One region of the Pseudocitrobacter sp. 73 genome, then DNA from elsewhere that is predicted to be linked to it. Evidence: predicted binding sites of a transcription regulator. Region 1 holds the regulator's gene; the other holds the start of a gene.
What was found. Region 1 encodes PhoB, which activates phosphate uptake and scavenging genes when phosphate is short. Its sites were predicted from a motif close to CTGTCATAAAACTGNCNNAT; they were not measured.

Region 1 (9,158 bases):
TTACGGCGGGTAGTTGCTTCATGTAAGCGAGTATTTACTTGCAGCGTTTGCTGCTGGGTTCTGGCAAGCGTGATTGCCTGCTCCTGAAGGTGCGCCCAGCGCGGGCGCAGCAGCTCCGCCGGTTGGGCGCGGCGTAACGTTTCCAACTGGGGCTGCGCTGCTGCCAGGGCCTGATCTGCGGCGGTGAGCGCTTCCCGGGCGGTATGCGTTTCGCGCGTCAGTTCCCTCTGGCGCAGCAACCACTGTTGCTGATGTTGGGCGATCGTCTGCTGCTCCAGTGCGACTTTTTCTTCGAGAGTAAGCGCCTGCAAACTTCCCAGCAGTGACTGTTGCTGTTCTTCACTTAGCAGCACCATTCCGGAGGATTGCGCCTGAAGCTTTTCCAGCTCGGTTCGCGCCAGCTTATGCTTTTCAAAGACTTGCGCAGAGATTCGCCCATAAATTTCCGTGCCGGTGAGTTCCTCCAGCAGCTCCGCGCGCTCTTTCGGGCGCGCATTAAGAAACGCGGCGAACTGCCCCTGTGATAGCAACATCGAACGGGTGAAGCGCCCGTAATCCAGCCCGCTCAACGACGCGATAAGTTCGAGCTTGTCTTTGACTTTGTCGGCCAGAATTTTGCCGTCATCGCGACGCGCCAGCTCAACGCGCGGCGCCTGTAGGTTGCCGTCCGGCTGATTGCGCGCGCGGTTCTGGCTCCAGAATGCGCGATAGGCCACGCCCTGTACTTCAAACTCAACTTCCGCCAGACACTCGGCGGTGTCGCGGGTCATCAGATCGTTTTGCGATTGCGATACCGTGTTGAGGCGCGGTGTTTCGTGATACAGCGCGAGACAGATGGCGTCCAGCAGGGTGGTTTTCCCCGCGCCTGTCGGCCCGGTGATGGCAAACAGGCCGTTGCTGGCAAACGGTTCGGCGGTGAAATCGATTTTCCACTCGCCTTTCAGCGAGTTAAGGTTCTTCAGGCGCAGGCTGAGGATTTTCATGGCTGCGGCTCCTCATCAAGCGAGTGTACGGTGAGATCAAACAACGCCTTCAGGCGCGCCTGCTGGGGTTCTTCCAGCGTTTCCAGCGCCAGCCGACGCTGGAAAACCTCTTCAACTTCCAGTTCGCTCAGCGTTTCACGCAGGCTGTTGTCCAGAATGCGCTGACGCTGTTCGCGGCTGCGCCGGACCAGCAGCACATCTACGGGTAAATCATCGGTAATGACCTGAATTTTACGCTGAATATCATGCAGATACTCATCGCTGGTGATTTCGATATCCAGCCAGACCGGGGGCTCAGACGGAGCATCGCGATACTGCGCCAACTGGCTGCTTATGCTCTCAAAGTCGCCCTTAATGATCGCCAGCGGTTGCGTGGCCGGGACATCGATTGGCGTGACGTCCTGAAGCTTACCGTCGACAAAGGTCACCTGGTTAACGCTCTTACTTTTCCCCGTTTCGTCGAAGCTGAGGGGGATAGGCGAGCCGCAGTAGCGAATATGCTCGCTGCCACCAATTTTCTGCGCGCGATGAATATGCCCGAGGGCGATGTAATCGGCGGGCGGGAAGTTTTGCGCCGGGAAGGCATCCAGTGTGCCAATATAGATCTCACGCACGGCATCACTTTTGCTGGCGCCGACGGTGGTCAGGTGGCCGCTGGCGATAATAGGCAGCGGGCGGTCGCCGCGAAGCGTACAGGCCTGCTGGTATTGTTTCTGATAGTAGTCAGTAATGGTTTCCAGTAAATGTTGCTGTTTTTCCGCACCGGAAAGCCCGGCCTGGCTGACGACGATATCGCGCGGGCGCAGAAACGGCACCGGGCAGAAAACTGCGCCGGGTGTGCCGTCGCGGCGATTCAAAATAAAAGGCTCGTGTCCGGCGCTGGCAATCACCGTGGTATTCAGGAACGACAAAATATCGCGCGATTCATTCAGCGTGGCGACGGAGTCATGATTCCCGGCAAGCACCACCAGATGACAGCCGGTTTGTTGCAGATTTACCACAAAGCGGTTGTAGAGCTCGCGCGCATAGCTTGGCGGCGAGCCGGTATCAAAGATATCGCCCGCCACAATAATGGCGTCTATCTGTTCGCGTTGCGCGGTCTCCAGCAGCCAGTTCAGAAACGCATCGTGTTCTGCGGCACGGCTTTTACTGTAAAAATTCTGGCCTAAGTGCCAGTCTGAAGTATGAAGAATTCGCATCGTCGTCCCTGTGGGGAAAAAAGCATAGCCGGGATTATACATTCCCCGGCAGCAGGATCGACGGGTGTCTTCCGCGAGTGTCATATTTCGTAAATCGCCATCATTTTACGGTCATGTTTTTCATAAAAGTGTCATAAATCTGACGCATAATGGCGCCAAATGTATACTGATGGCTAAAAAAACAGGGCATAAAATGGCGAGACGTATTCTGGTCGTTGAAGATGAAGCACCCATCCGCGAAATGGTCTGTTTCGTGCTGGAGCAAAATGGTTTCCAGCCGATTGAGGCGGAAGATTATGACAGCGCGGTGAATCAGCTCAATGAACCCTGGCCCGATCTTATTCTGCTCGACTGGATGCTACCGGGCGGCTCAGGGCTACAGTTTATCAAACATCTCAAGCGTGAAGCGCTGACCCGTGATATTCCGGTTATGATGCTGACGGCGCGCGGTGAAGAAGAGGATCGCGTACGCGGTCTGGAAACCGGCGCGGATGATTACATTACTAAACCCTTTTCCCCGAAAGAGCTGGTGGCGCGTATTAAAGCGGTGATGCGCCGTATCTCCCCAATGGCGGTGGAGGAGGTGATTGAGATGCAGGGTTTAAGCCTTGATCCCACCTCGCATCGCGTGATGACCGGGGAAAACCCGCTCGATATGGGCCCGACCGAATTTAAGTTGCTGCACTTCTTTATGACGCATCCTGAACGCGTCTATAGCCGTGAGCAACTGTTGAACCATGTCTGGGGCACTAACGTTTATGTGGAAGATCGCACGGTGGATGTGCATATTCGCCGCCTGCGTAAAGCGCTGGAACACAGCGGCCACGATCGTATGGTGCAAACCGTTCGCGGCACGGGCTACCGTTTTTCGGCTCGTTTCTGAATGTTGACAGGAGTGTGACGCGTGCTGGAACGGCTGTCATGGAAAAGACTCGCCTTTGAGCTTTTCTTGTGTTGTCTCCCGGCCCTGATATTAGGGCTGCTTATCGGCCATCTTCCCTGGTTTCTGCTGGCCGCGGTGACCGGGTTGTTGATTTGGCATTTCTGGAATCTTTTACGTCTTTCCTGGTGGTTATGGGTCGATCGCAGCATGACGCCACCGCCGGGGCGCGGTAGCTGGGAACCCCTGTTGTACGGCCTTAACCAGATGCAATTGCGTAATAAAAAACGTCGCCGTGAACTGGGTAATCTGATTAAACGCTTTCGTAGCGGTGCAGAATCGCTGCCCGATGCGGTGGTATTGACCACGGAAGAGGGCGCAATCTTCTGGTGTAATGGCCTGGCGCAGCAGTTGCTTGGCCTGCGCTGGCCGGACGACAGCGGGCAAAATATTCTTAACCTGCTGCGTTATCCGGAATTTACGCAGCATCTTAAGCAACGCGAGTTTCTTAAACCGCTGCATCTGGTGCTCAATAATGGGCGCCATCTGGAAATCCGTATCATGCCCTATACCGACCGGCAGTTGCTGATGGTGGCGCGCGATGTCACGCAAATGCATCAGCTGGAAGGTGCGCGGCGCAACTTCTTTGCCAACGTCAGTCATGAACTGCGTACGCCATTGACGGTGTTGCAGGGCTATCTGGAAATGCTTCAGGAGCAGGTGCTCGAAGGCCCAACGCGCGAAAAAGCGTTGCACACCATGCGTGAACAGACGCAGCGTATGGAAGGGCTGGTGAAACAGCTGCTGACGCTATCGAAAATTGAAGCCGCGCCGACACTCACCCTCAATGAAAAGGTGGATGTGCCGATGATGTTGAAGGTGGTTGAACGGGAAGCGCAGACTCTCAGCCAACATCAGCACGAACTTCATTTTGATATTGATGACACGTTGAAAGTGCTGGGCAATGAAGAGCAACTGCGCAGTGCGGTTTCGAATCTGGTGTACAACGCGGTGAATCATACGCCTGCGGGCACGAAAATCACTGTGTGCTGGCAGCATGCGCCGCACGGCGCACAGTTCAGCGTTGAGGACAGCGGGCCTGGCATCGCGGCGGAACATATTCCGCGTTTAACCGAGCGTTTTTATCGCGTGGATAAGGCGCGTTCCCGACAGACCGGCGGCAGCGGATTAGGGCTGGCGATTGTTAAACATGCGTTGAATCACCACGATAGCCGTCTGGATATCGAAAGTCAGCCAGGGAAAGGAACGCGCTTCAGTTTCCTGCTACCGGAACGATTAATTGCCAAATAAAGGGCCTGAACTGGCGCTTGTCACGATGCGTTTCCACAGACCAGCCTCGGCTGGTCTGTTTACTTTGCAGTCAATTTGCCCTCGAATAATTAATGAACAACTGACGCTTTTTTGTTCGCACGATCAGCCATGTGTTTTTCCTATATCTGGTTAATCGTTCCAGGTTTATCTTTAGTATCGGTATAATCGTCTGGTTTCGCGATCCCATATTGCTTTAAAACGTTATAAGCGTTTAAATTGCGCCTAATGCAGTAGGAATCAGACTGTATTTACGTAGCAAATCAAAAAACTATTCTTCCTCACGCTACGAAGGGAGCATATCCCGCTGAGTTTGTTGCTTGTTTCCTCTGAAACATTCCGTTGGAGCGGGCACAAAGTTTTTTATTTGTACAACACCACATCCACAGGCAGTAGTTACATATGACCCATCAGTTAAAAACACGCGACATCATCGCTCTGGGCTTTATGACCTTTGCGTTGTTTGTCGGCGCTGGCAACATCATTTTCCCTCCAATGGTCGGTTTACTGGCGGGTCCGAACGTCTGGATCGCCGCGCTCGGCTTTTTGATTACCGCAGTCGGTCTGCCTGTGTTGACCGTTGTCGCGCTGGCAAAAGTCGGCGGTGGCGTCGATAGCCTGAGTACGCCAATTGGTAAAGTCGCAGGTGTCCTGCTGGCGACAGTTTGTTATTTGGCCGTTGGCCCGCTGTTTGCGACGCCGCGTACCGCGACAGTCTCATTTGAAATTGGTATTGCCCCGCTGACGGGCGATGGCGCGATGCCGCTGTTTATCTACAGCCTGGTCTATTTTGCGCTGGTGATCCTGGTTTCCCTCTATCCGGGCAAACTGCTGGATACCGTCGGCAACTTCCTCGCGCCGATGAAAATTCTGGCATTGCTGGTGCTTTCCGTTGCTGCGGTTATCTGGCCGGCAGGCCCCATCAGCCACGCGCTTGAAGCCTATCAAACAGCACCGTTCTCCAATGGTTTTGTGAATGGTTATCTGACCATGGATACCCTGGGCGCGATGGTGTTCGGGATCGTTATTGTAAACGCGGCACGTTCTCGCGGCGTCACTGAAGCCCGCCTGCTGACTCGTTATACCATCTGGGCGGGCCTGATGGCCGGTGTTGGCCTGACGCTGCTGTACCTGGCGCTGTTCCGTCTGGGTTCTGATAGCGCGCTGCTGGTCGATAAGAGCGCGAACGGCGCGGCGATTCTGCATGCGTATGTGCAGCATACCTTCGGCGGGGCAGGCAGCTTCCTGCTGGCGGCGCTCATCTTTATCGCCTGTCTGGTTACCGCTGTTGGCCTGACCTGTGCGTGTGCGGAGTTCTTCGCGCAGTATCTGCCGCTCTCTTACCGCTCGCTGGTGTTTATTCTGGGTATCTTCTCGATGGCGGTCTCCAACCTGGGGCTGAGCCACCTGATTCAGATCTCCATTCCGGTACTGACGCTGATTTATCCGCCATGTATCGCACTGGTTGTATTAAGCTTTACCCGCGGTTGGTGGCATAATTCGACCCGCGTAATTGCACCCGCGATGTTTATCAGCCTGATGTTTGGTATCCTTGACGGTATCAAAGCATCGGCCTTCGCTGATGTGTTGCCTGGCTGGACGGCGCGTCTGCCGATGGCGGAGCAAGGCCTGGCCTGGCTGCTGCCGACGGTGATAATGGCGGTTCTGGCGATTATCTGGGACCGTGCGGCAGGCCGACAGGTAACGTCTAACGCGCATTAATTTTCGCGCGATAACACTCTGTTTAACCACGGGACTTTACGTCCCGTGGTTTTTTGTTTTTTGGTAAGAAATGGCATTGGAAACGATGGAAAACAACAAGCTGAAGCGCGGGCTAAGTACCCGGCACATTCGCTTCATGGCGCTAGGGTCGGCAATTGGTACCGGGCTGTTTTATGGTTCCGCCGATGCAATCAAGATGGCCGGGCCGAGCGTACTGCTGGCCTATATTATTGGTGGCGTGGCGGCGTATATCATCATGCGCGCGCTGGGCGAAATGTCGGTGCACAACCCGGCAGCCAGTTCTTTCTCGCGCTATGCACAGGAAAACCTCGGCCCGCTGGCAGGCTACATCACCGGCTGGACTTACTGCTTTGAAATCCTGATTGTCGCGATCGCTGACGTCACCGCGTTTGGCATCTATATGGGCGTCTGGTTCCCCGATGTACCGCACTGGATTTGGGTGCTGAGCGTGGTGATGATCATTTGCGCTATCAATTTGATGAGCGTGAAGGTCTTTGGTGAGCTTGAGTTCTGGTTCTCCTTCTTCAAAGTCGCCACCATCATCATCATGATTGCCGCCGGTTTCGGTATTATCATCTGGGGGATTGGCAACGGCGGGCAACCGACCGGCGTACATAACCTCTGGAGCAACGGCGGTTTCTTCAGTAACGGCTGGCTCGGCATGGTGATGTCGCTGCAAATGGTGATGTTCGCCTACGGCGGTATCGAAATTATCGGTATTACCGCCGGTGAAGCAAAAGACCCGGAGAAATCCATTCCGCGCGCCATCAATTCCGTGCCGATGCGTATTCTGGTGTTCTACGTGGGTACACTGTTTGTGATCATGTCTATTTACCCGTGGAACCAGGTGGGCACTGACGGCAGCCCGTTTGTGCTGACTTTCCAGCATATGGGCATTACCTTCGCTGCCAGCATCCTCAACTTTGTGGTGCTGACGGCCTCGCTTTCAGCAATTAACAGCGATGTGTTCGGCGTGGGCCGTATGCTGCACGGCATGGCCGAGCAGGGCAGTGCGCCAAAAGTGTTTGCCAAAACCTCGCGTCGCGGTATTCCGTGGGTCACCGTGATGGTGATGACCATTGCGCTGCTGTTTGCGGTGTATCTGAACTACATCATGCCGGAAAACGTCTTCCTGGTGATCGCCTCGCTGGCGACCTTCGCCACCGTATGGGTGTGGATTATGATCCTGCTCTCACAGGTCGCCTTCCGCCGTCGTCTGTCGCCGGAAGAGGTGAAAGCGCTGAAATTCAAAGTGCCGGGTGGCGTGACCACGACGATTATTGGCCTGATTTTCCTCGTCTTTATCATCGGCCTGATCGGTTATCACCCGGATACGCGTATTTCTCTGTATGTTGGTTTTGCATGGATTGTGCTGCTGCTGATTGGCTGGATGTTTAAATCACGTCGTAGCCGTCGTTAATATGCGCGGTTGGTTGGCTTGATAGGCAAAGCGCCATCAGGCAAAAAACCTAACGGAAAGCCCGGTTAACGTCAGTTGCCGGGCTTTTTTACGCCCCCAGCCTCCGCCCCCGAAAAACGACGAAAAGAGGAGTAGAGCCCAAATAGCTTGTGGCAAGGTGGGCTCACTGTTAACTGAGGGGAATTAAATGATGTTGAACGCCTGGCATCTGCCTGTCGCACCCTTTATTAAGTCGCACGACGATCGCTTGTCGATGACCTTGTGGTTGCGCGGAAACGACCTGCCGCAGCGCATCACGATGCGTGTGGAAATCGACAATGAAGAGTGCGTCGTGGCGATGAAACGCCTGAGCAAATCACCGGTACCGGGCGTAACCGCCTGGCGCGGTGAGATACCGCTCGACAGCGGGCAGTCGCGCCGCCGCTATGCTTTTAAACTCTTGTGGCCAGACCGCCAGCTTTGGTTTGCGCCAAAAGGATTTAGCCCTATTCCACCCGCGAAGCTTGAGTTGTTTGCGGTCGATCTGCCCGACAGCGGGCCGCAGTGGGTGGCTGATCAGATCTTCTATCAAATCTTCCCGGACCGTTTTGCCCGTAGCGAAACGCGTACGCCGGAACAGGACAAGGTTTATTACCACCACGCCGCCGGGCATGACATTATTCTGCGCGACTGGGATGAGCCCCTCACCGCAGACGCAGGGGGGTCGACGTTCTACGGCGGCGACCTGGACGGTATCAGCGAAAAGCTGCCGTATCTGAAAAAACTGGGCGTGACCGGGCTGTACCTGAACCCGGTTTTCACCGCGCCAAGCGTGCATAAATATGACACTCAGGATTATCGCGAAGTAGACCCGCAATTTGGGGGGAACGCGGCTCTGCTGCGCCTGCGCGAAAATACCCACCGCGAGGGGATGCGCCTGATCCTCGACGGCGTGTTTAACCACAGCGGCGACACGCATGCCTGGTTTGATCGGCAGAATACCGCAAGCAGCGGGGCGTGCCATAACGCGTCGTCGCCGTGGCGCGACTGGTACAGCTTCTCGCCGGAGGGCCGCGCGCTGGACTGGCTGGGCTATCCAAGCCTGCCGAAGCTTGATTATCAGTCAGAATCACTGGTCAATGAAATCTATCGCGGCGAAGAGAGCATCGTCCGCCACTGGCTGAAAGCGCCGTGGAATATGGACGGCTGGCGGCTGGATGTGGTGCATATGCTCGGTGAGGGCGGCGGCGCACGCAATAATCTGCAGCACGTCGCCGGAATAACCCAGGCGGCGAAAGAGACGCGCCCGGACTCTTACGTTTTCGGCGAACACTTTGGCGATGCGCGCCAGTGGCTACAGGCCGATACAGAAGACGCGGCGATGAATTATCGCGGCTTTACACTGCCGGTGTGGGCGTTTCTGGCCAATACCGACCTCTCTTACGATCCACAAAAAATCGATGCGCAAACCTGCATGACGTGGATGGAAGATTATCGTGCGGGGCTGTCGCATCAGCAGCAGTTGCGGATGTTTAATCAGCTAGATAGCCACGATACCGCACGCTTCAAAACACTGTTGGGCAAAGATGTCGCCCGATTAGGGCTGGGCGTAGTGTGGTTGTTCA
Region 2 (9,158 bases), on a different contig from region 1:
TTTACGATCTCTACAATCTGGCGCAAAAGCGACGTTTTGAACGTTATCAGTACGCGCTGAAAGTGCTCGAACGCCCGATGGATTTCACCGGCAACGACACCTTCAATCTTGACCGGGCAAAAGCGCCATGGCCAAAAGATGAAGCCGAGCTGAACGCCCTGTGGGATGGCAAAGTCAAGTTCGATGAACTGAGCCTGAAGCTGACCGGGAAAGACGAAAAAGAGATCCGCGAAACGCTGACTCGTCGCTATAAGTTCGCGATTCGTCGTCTGGCGCAAACCAACAGCGAAGACGTTTTCTCGCTGGCGATGACCTCATTCGCGCGCGAAATCGACCCGCATACCAACTATCTCTCTCCGCGCAACACCGAGCAGTTCAACACTGAAATGAGCCTGTCTCTGGAAGGTATTGGCGCAGTCCTGCAAATGGATGATGACTACACGGTTATCAATTCAATGGTGGCTGGTGGACCGGCGGCGAAAAGTAAAGCGATTACGGTCGGCGATAAAATTGTCGGCGTAGGTCAGGCAGGGAAAGGCATGGTCGATGTGATCGGCTGGCGTCTGGATGATGTCGTGGCGCTGATTAAAGGGCCGAAGGGCAGTAAAGTTCGCCTGGAAATCCTGCCAGCGGGTAAAGGCGCGAAAACCAAAATCGTCACCCTGACCCGTGAACGCATTCGACTTGAAGACCGCGCCGTGAAAATGTCGGTGAAAACCGTCGGCAAAGAGAAAGTGGGCGTGCTCGATATTCCGGGGTTCTATGTTGGCCTGACGGAAGACGTTAAGGTGCAGCTGCAGAAACTGGAAAAACAGAATGTCAGCAGCGTGATCATCGATCTACGTACCAACGGCGGCGGGGCATTGACCGAAGCGGTATCGCTCTCTGGCTTGTTCATTCCGTCCGGCCCGGTTGTGCAGGTGCGTGACAACAACGGTAAAGTGCGTGAAGACAGCGATAACGACGGCGTGGTGTACTACAAAGGCCCACTGGTGGTGCTGGTAGACCGCTTCAGTGCCTCGGCATCTGAAATCTTTGCTGCCGCCATGCAGGACTACGGACGCGCGTTGATCGTCGGTGAACCCACCTTCGGGAAAGGCACCGTTCAGCAGTACCGTTCTCTGAATCGCATTTACGATCAAATGCTGCGCCCGGAATGGCCAGCGCTGGGTTCCGTGCAGTACACCATCCAGAAGTTCTACCGCATTAACGGCGGCAGTACGCAACGTAAGGGTGTAACACCGGATATTCTGATGCCGACCGGTTCGGAAGAGACGGAGACGGGTGAGAAATTTGAAGATAACGCACTGCCGTGGGACAGCATCGACGCCGCGACCTATGTGAAATCTGATGATTTAACGCCCTTTGGCCCGGAACTGCTGAAACTGCACAATGCGCGCATCGCGAAAGATCCTGAATTCCAGTACATCATGAAGGATATCGCGCGCTTTAATGCGATGAAAGACAAGCGCAACATCGTTTCTCTAAACTACGCACAGCGCGAAAAAGAGAACCAGGAAGATGACGCAACTCGTCTGGCTCGCGTTAACGATCGCTACAAACGCGATGGCAAACCGTTGCTGAAGAACATCGACGATTTGCCGAAGGATTATCAGGAGCCGGATCCGTATCTGGATGAGACCGTGAATATTGCGGTCGACCTGGCCCATCTTGAAAAAGACAGGCCTGCCGCGACCCCTGCGACCAGCAAGTAATTCTCACTAAATAAAACAGGCACAAGTGATTGTGCCTGTTTTTTTACATCTCTAAACCGCGCGTAAGCAAGTGTGCGAAAAAATGTAAAGTTGTGTCTTTCTCGTGACTTACCCGCCGTGGATAGTTGAAAATTGTATTAATACCCATACGATGTGGGTAATCGCATAGTGCGTTTTGTTAAAACGAGGTTAAAAGTAAATTATGATGCGAATCGCGCTCTTCCTGTTGACCAACCTTGCTGTGATGGTTGTGTTTGGGCTGGTGCTAAGCCTGACAGGAATTCAGTCGAGCAGCATGACGGGCCTGCTGATTATGGCTCTGCTATTTGGTTTTGGTGGTTCTATCGTTTCGCTGATGATGTCGAAATGGATGGCACTGAAATCGGTAGGTGGGGAAGTGATTGAACAGCCGCGCAATGAAACAGAGCGCTGGCTGATGGACACCGTGGCGCAGCAATCGCGTCAGGCTGGCATTGGTATGCCGCAGGTCGCAATCTATCATGCGCCGGATATCAACGCCTTTGCCACCGGCGCGCGCCGTGATGCGTCTCTGGTGGCGGTCAGTACGGGTCTGTTGCAGAACATGAGCCGTGACGAAGCGGAAGCGGTCATCGCTCACGAGATTAGCCACGTGGCTAACGGTGATATGGTGACGATGACGCTGATTCAGGGCGTGGTGAACACCTTTGTTATCTTCATCTCGCGCGTTATTGCGCAGATTGCCGCCGGTTTCCTGAGCGGTAACCGTGATGAGGGCGAAGAGGGCGGTAACGGTAACCCGCTTATCTATTTTGCGGTCTCAATGGTCCTTGAACTGGTGTTCGGTATTCTGGCCAGCATCATCACCATGTGGTTCTCGCGTCACCGTGAATTCCACGCGGATGCAGGTTCAGCGCGTCTGGTAGGGCGTGAGAAAATGATTGCTGCCCTGCAACGTCTCAAAACCAGCTACGAACCGCAGGAAGCCAGCAGTATGATGGCCTTCTGCATCAACGGTAAGTCTAAAACGCTGAGTGAGCTGTTTATGACTCACCCGCCGCTGGATAAGCGTATCGAAGCGCTGCGTACCGGTGAATACCTGAAATAATGAAGAAGCGCCTCAATCGAGGCGCTTTTTTTAGCGCTGTACGCGCGGTTGCGTCACCCTCAATCCGCTAAACAGCGCCGCGACCACCGCCAGACTTCCCGCCAGCAGCAATGACACATGTGTCCCGCTATCGCCAAAGGCATTAAACATCAACGCCACCAGCGCCGCACCGGTGCTCTGCCCCAGCAGGCGGGCCGTGCCCAGCATCCCGCTGGCGCCACCGCTTCTCTGCCGAGGTGCGGCAGAAATAATGGTGTGGTTGTTGGGTGACTGAAACAGACCAAACCCTGCGCCGCACAGGATCATGCGCCAGATGATATCCAGATCGGAAGGCGATGAGGGCAGCAGAGCAAGCGCAAATAATCCGCAGGCCATTACCGCCATACCCAGCGCGCCAAGGAATCCGGCGTGGACTCGCTCAATTAAATACCCGGCCAGCGGCGCCATTACCATGGTGGCTAATGGCCAGGGCGTCAGCAGCAAGCCCGTTTCCACTTCGCTGCGCCCCATCATGGTTTGCAGGAAGAAGGGAAGCGATACCAGTGCCAGCATCTGTGCGCAGAAAGAACAGATAGACGTGCAAATAGAGAGTGAGAACAACGGGATGCGCAGTAAATCGACCGGTAATAGCGGTACGGGTAAACGCAACTGACGACGGATGAAAAAGAAACCGACAATCAGTAACAGCACCACTTCTGCCACCACCTGTGTGGTCGATTGGCCCTGCGCGAAACCACCCAGCGCGGTGATCAGCAGACCAAATGTCAGGGCATTCATGATTGCGCTTGGCAGATCAAAGCGCGTGGCCTGGCTGCGTGAGCCGTTTGCGGGCAGATAACGCACCGCCAGCACCCACGAGATAATGCCCAGCGGCACGTTCACAAGGAATAGCCATTGCCATGACGCGACGGACAGAATCGCCGCCGCGATGGTGGGCCCGGCTGCGGAGGAGACGGCAACCACAAACGAGTTAATACCCATGCCGCGTCCCAACTGGCGCTGCGGGTAGATAAGTCGGATGAGCGCCGTGTTCACGCTCATCAGCGCCGCGCCGCCAAGGCCCTGCGCCACGCGTGCAAGCGTTAGCATCTCAAGCGAGTTCGACATTGCACACAGCCCGGAAGCGAGGGTAAAGACAATGAGCCCAATTTTGTAGATTCGGTGATAGCCAATCATGTCCCCCAGAAAAGCCAACGACAGCAGCGAGATGACAATAGCAATTTGATAGGCGTTGACTATCCAGATAGACGCTGCCGGTGAGGCATGCAGATCGCTCGCAATCGTTGGGAGGGCGACGTTGGCGATAGCCCCATCGAGCACCGCCATCGTAATACCGAGCACAATGGTTAAGATAGCACCATACCGTTGAGGGACAGGTAAGCCATCCGAGAGTGTTTTATCCATGAGAAAAATACGGTTTTTAAGAAATTATTTGTCAGAAAACTATTTTAGCATTGATTATTCGGCTGTATGTCGCAGATTTGTAACCAGGTTGCAGAAGATTCATTGCGACGAAGGCGTTGCGAAATTATAATAAAAACCGGTTCTAATTTTTATAAAACAGATGCGATGAGGTGATTAATGGCAGTTGCAGATTTGGATAAACAGCCAGATTCTGTCTCTTCAGTATTGAAGGTTTTTGGCATCCTGCAGGCGCTTGGTGAAGAGCGTGAAATCGGTATTACCGAACTGTCGCAGCGTGTCATGATGTCGAAAAGCACTGTTTATCGCTTTTTGCAAACCATGAAATCATTGGGATACGTTGCCCAGGAAGGGGAATCTGAAAAGTATTCGTTAACGCTTAAGCTGTTTGAGCTGGGCGCGCGCGCATTACAGAACGTTGATTTAATTCGTAGCGCAGACATTCAGATGCGTGAACTCTCGCGTTTGACGAAAGAGACGATTCACCTTGGCGCTCTGGATGAAGACAGCATTGTTTATATTCATAAAATTGACTCGATGTACAACCTGCGTATGTACTCTCGCGTAGGTCGTCGTAACCCGCTTTACAGCACCGCGATTGGTAAAGTGCTGCTGGCCTGGCGCGACCGCGATGAAGTGCGTGAAATTCTGCAGGACGTAGAATATAAGCACAGCACCGATCGCACCATCACCAGCACCGATGAACTGATGCCGGTTCTGGATCTGGTTCGTCAGCAGGGGTATGGGGAAGATAACGAAGAACAGGAAGAAGGTCTGCGCTGTATTGGCGTACCGGTCTTTGACCGATTTGGCGTGGTCATTGCGGGTTTGAGTATTTCGTTCCCGACGCTGCGTTTCTCTGAAGAGCGCCTGCACGAGTATGTTGCGATGCTGCATACGGCGGCGCGTAAGATTTCAGAGCAGTTAGGCTATAACGATTATCCGTTCTGATTAAGCGCTTAATCAAAAAAAAACGCCGCGATGTTCGCGGCGTTTTTTTATCCATTATCGACGACAGTTTCACTTTTTCGCAGGACCGGACAATCGGTCAGGCCAATGATCCCGCTGCTGGAATGAACGTATTGTGCTGTGCTGGTGCCTCGTGCGGTCAGATATTTACATTGCAGCCCCAAACCGCCGGCATTCTCAGTGCTGCCGATTAAAACACCATAACCGCTCAGCAATATGCCAATCCAGACAATGGCCAGTATAATAATTGTTCTGATCGCAAATCTCATGACATCCTCGCGTCTTTTCTATCCTTGTTAATAGAGTAGCTTTTCAATATTGCGAGACAACTCCATGATTCCTAAAAGCAGAATTTATCTGTACAGTTAGCCGCGGTTTAAGATGTCCGTGTTAATTTGATCATCTGTTATTGCTATATGTCGTGGAGTGTGGAGTGAAAAAATTTCGGTGGGTGTTACTGATTGTCGTACTGGCGGCCTGTTTGCTGCTCTGGACTCAGACGCTCAACGTGTTGTGCGACCAGGATGTTCAGTTCTTTAACGGGATCTGCAGCATCAACAAATTCATTCCCTGGTAAAACATTTTTTTCATCAACGATTTCCTTCCTTAATGCGAGTGGTAGAATAGCCCGTTCCTTTTGAGGTGGTGAAATGAGTGATTTAGTAAGTTCTGGGGCATTAAATCTGGCGTCTGTCGTGGTATCTGTTCTGCTGTTGGTCGTGGGGCTGGTACTTTGGTTCTTTGTTAACCGTGCAAGTTCGCGCACCAGTGAGCAAATTGAACTGCTTGAAGCATTGTTGGATCAGCAAAAGCGTCAGAATGCGCTGCTGCGTCGACTCTGTGAAGCAAATGAACCTGAAAAATCGGCAGTCGAAGAGAAAGCCGTTGCAGCAAAAAACGAAGAAGAAGATGATTTCATTCGCCTGGTGGCGGAACGATAATCTTATCTCCTCTTCACTCCGGCTGTCTAAGCAGGCCGCCGGAGTCGGAAGGTTGCACCGCCATGGTGCATGCCGTGTCTACAAGAGTGTAACCTCTCCTTATCATCCAATTTCCTGATGCGTCTCAGACCTGGTTCAGTGGAGTTTCTCAACTGCGAGCTTGTATCTGTTTGTATTTATACTTAATTTTTTACCAGACAAACCATCTGTTCAATTATCCATCACCCAAATGTATGAGTAACGGATATCAACTTTAATTGCGCAACCCACTTATTGATTTTTCATAAAGAATTAGCGAAACGTTTTTATTGTGTGGTGATAACCTTTTGTCATTAAACGGTCATTATTTTGGTGCAACCTAAGTGCATTATTTGGCGCATGTGAGTCACCACGGCAGTATAGCGAAACGTTACTAACTTATAACCGGTTATCAAAATGCACCTTTCAAAAATTAGTGCGTAAATAGTCTAACGATATAAAAAATTTTTGATGCCGCTTCGCTTTTCTGGACGCATTGAAAATGTTGGTCTATGGTAAAAAAGTCTTACGTTACCGTAAGGTAGGTGAGATATAAGAGACGTGCCGGGGCGCGTCAGACGACTGTTTGCCGCATAAATGCGTAGTCGATCAAATGATTGTTGTATGATTTGTGCGGCTGATCGAGACACGTTTAAAAATGGCTTGCCATTATTAACGTTGTATGTGATAACACGTTTTGGGTTAAACGAGGTACAGTTCTGTCTATGTATGGCATTATCAGTAAAGAAGTCCTGAGTAAACACGTTGACGTTGAATACCGCTTCTCTGCCGAACCTTATATTAGTGCCTCATGCAGTCATGTCTCAGTTTTATCTATGAATGCGCCCACGGGCGAAGAAAACACTCTAAGGAATTTTGCAAATGGCAAAGATTAAAGGTCAAGTTAAGTGGTTCAACGAGTCTAAAGGTTTTGGCTTCATTACTCCGGCTGACGGCAGCAAAGATGTATTCGTACACTTCTCTGCAATCCAGGGTAACGGCTTCAAAACTCTGGCTGAAGGCCAGAACGTTGAGTTCGAAATTCAGGACGGCCAGAAAGGCCCAGCTGCAGTTAACGTAACTGCAATCTGATTCGACTGCCACTGATGCTTTGATGCGTGCGCGCATCATAATCAGCCTTAAAGCCTCGCAACTGCGGGGCTTTTTACAATCTTTGCAAAGTGTTTCTGTTTACCCCTCTGGTCGTCCTTTGTTGCAAATCCGCAATCTTATTAGCATTGTTGCACGATAAATCTCTGAACTATTCCTGTTAAATCAGTCCGTTGCTTTTTAACGCTGGAGTCAGAGTGCAAGATAAATCCCGAGGGAAGCCCCCTCAATTTACCCCCGTCCGGTTTGGCCTGGTGTGCGCCGGTATTTTAAGCTGTCTGGGCTTCCTCCTCGCGCGAGTTGGCTGGTTGCAAATTGTCTCTCCCGATAACCTGGTTAAGCAGGAAGATATGCGCTCGGTGCGCGAAGAACCGATTGATGTGCCACGCGGGATGATTGTCGATCGCGAAAATCGGCCACTGGCGGTGAGCGTGCCGGTCAGCGCGATATGGGTTGATCCGAAGACCCTGATTGAGAAGGGCGGCGTAGGTTTCGATAACCGCTGGCAGGCACTGGCGAAAGCGTTAAACCTCTCCTTAAGCGCATTACAGGCCCGCGTCAACGCGCACCCGCACAGCCGATTTCTCTATCTTGCCCGTCAGGTGGACCCGCTTCAGGCGCAATGGATTGATAAACTGCATCTGCCGGGCATTAACCTGCGTGAAGAGTCGCGCCGCTTTTATCCCGCAGGCCACGTGGCGGCAAACCTGATTGGTTTTACCAATGTCGACGATCAGGGCATTGAGGGTATTGAAAAAAGCTTTAACAGCCAGCTCATTGGCAAGCCGGGTTTGCGTCAGGTGCGTAAAGACAAATTTGGCCGGGTTATTGAAAACATTACCGAAATGGCTCCGATACCCGCGCATAATATTCAGCTCAGTATTGATGAGCGTCTGCAAACGGTAACGGAAGACGCGCTGGATAACGCTGTGCGCTGGAACAAAGCCGCGTCTGGCGCTGCCGTACTGGTGAAAATCGATACCGGTGAAATTTTGTCTATGGCAAGCTACCCGGACTACAACCCGAACAACCGCGAAGCGGCCACGCTGGATGATTTCCGTAACCGTGCCATCAGCGACACCTTTGAACCCGGTTCCACTGTTAAACCGCTGGTGATCATGACCGCGCTTCAGCAGGGCATTGTTCGCCCGGATAGTGTCGTCGATACCCACCCTTACACGCTGGATGGTCATCGCATTCGCGACGTGGGCTATTATCCGGAGCTCACGCTCACCGGGATTTTACAGAAATCGAGCGACACGGGCGTCTCGCGACTGTCGCTGGCGATGCCGGTACAAAAGCTGCTGGACACCTACACCGCATTTGGTTTTGGTGAGCCGACCGGATTGGGTTTGACCGGTGAAAGCCAGGGTTTGTTACCGCATCGTCGTTACTGGGGCGAGCTGGATCGCGCGACGTTTGCCTTTGGCTACGGTTTAATGGTCACGCCGCTGCAGCTGGCGCATGTCTACGCGACCATTGGCGGCTTTGGCGTTTCGCGTCCGCTATCGATTACCCGTATTGATCCGCCGGTCATTGGTCATCGGGTGATGCCCGAACCATTAGTACATCAGGTTGAACATATGATGGAAAGCGTCGCGCTGCCTGGCGGTGGCGGGACTAAAGCCGCCGTTCGTGATTATCGTGTAGCGGTAAAAACCGGGACCGCCAAGAAAATTGGCGACGACGGGAAATATGTCGATAAATATGTCGCGTATACCGCAGGTGTGGCCCCTGCCAGCAATCCCCAGTTTGCGCTGGTTGTGGTGATCAACGAACCGCAAAACGGACAGTATTACGGCGGCGCGGTTTCCGCGCCAGTATTCAGTCAGATTATGGGCGACGTGTTACGTCTGGAGAACGTCATGCCGGATGGTTTACCACAGGGCTCAGATA

Region 2: a site for PhoB is predicted at 4,273-4,292, ahead of kdgR (DNA-binding transcriptional regulator KdgR). Genes of this name have one in related genera too.

Annotation. Positions count from the first base shown of each region.
Region 1 covers NZ_VTZO01000005.1:129,716-138,873, reverse strand. Annotated here, with positions in the region: gene sbcC (exonuclease subunit SbcC) at 1-983, opposite strand, end outside; gene sbcD (exonuclease subunit SbcD) at 980-2,182, opposite strand; gene phoB (phosphate response regulator transcription factor PhoB) at 2,376-3,065, shown strand; gene phoR (phosphate regulon sensor histidine kinase PhoR) at 3,087-4,373, shown strand; gene brnQ (branched-chain amino acid transporter carrier protein BrnQ) at 4,794-6,113, shown strand; gene proY (proline-specific permease ProY) at 6,199-7,554, shown strand; gene malZ (maltodextrin glucosidase) at 7,745-9,158, shown strand, end outside.
Region 2 covers NZ_VTZO01000008.1:389,389-398,546, reverse strand. Annotated here, with positions in the region: gene prc (carboxy terminal-processing peptidase) at 1-1,715, shown strand, start outside; gene htpX (protease HtpX) at 1,918-2,802, shown strand; gene F0Q32_RS09145 (MFS transporter) at 2,833-4,206, opposite strand; gene kdgR (DNA-binding transcriptional regulator KdgR) at 4,384-5,175, shown strand; gene F0Q32_RS09135 (YobH family protein) at 5,223-5,462, opposite strand; gene mgrB (PhoP/PhoQ regulator MgrB) at 5,627-5,770, shown strand; gene F0Q32_RS09125 (YebO family protein) at 5,844-6,134, shown strand; partial or broken gene F0Q32_RS09120 (DUF2627 domain-containing protein) at 6,878-7,022, shown strand; gene cspE (transcription antiterminator/RNA stability regulator CspE) at 7,035-7,244, shown strand; gene ftsI (peptidoglycan glycosyltransferase FtsI) at 7,460-9,158, shown strand, end outside.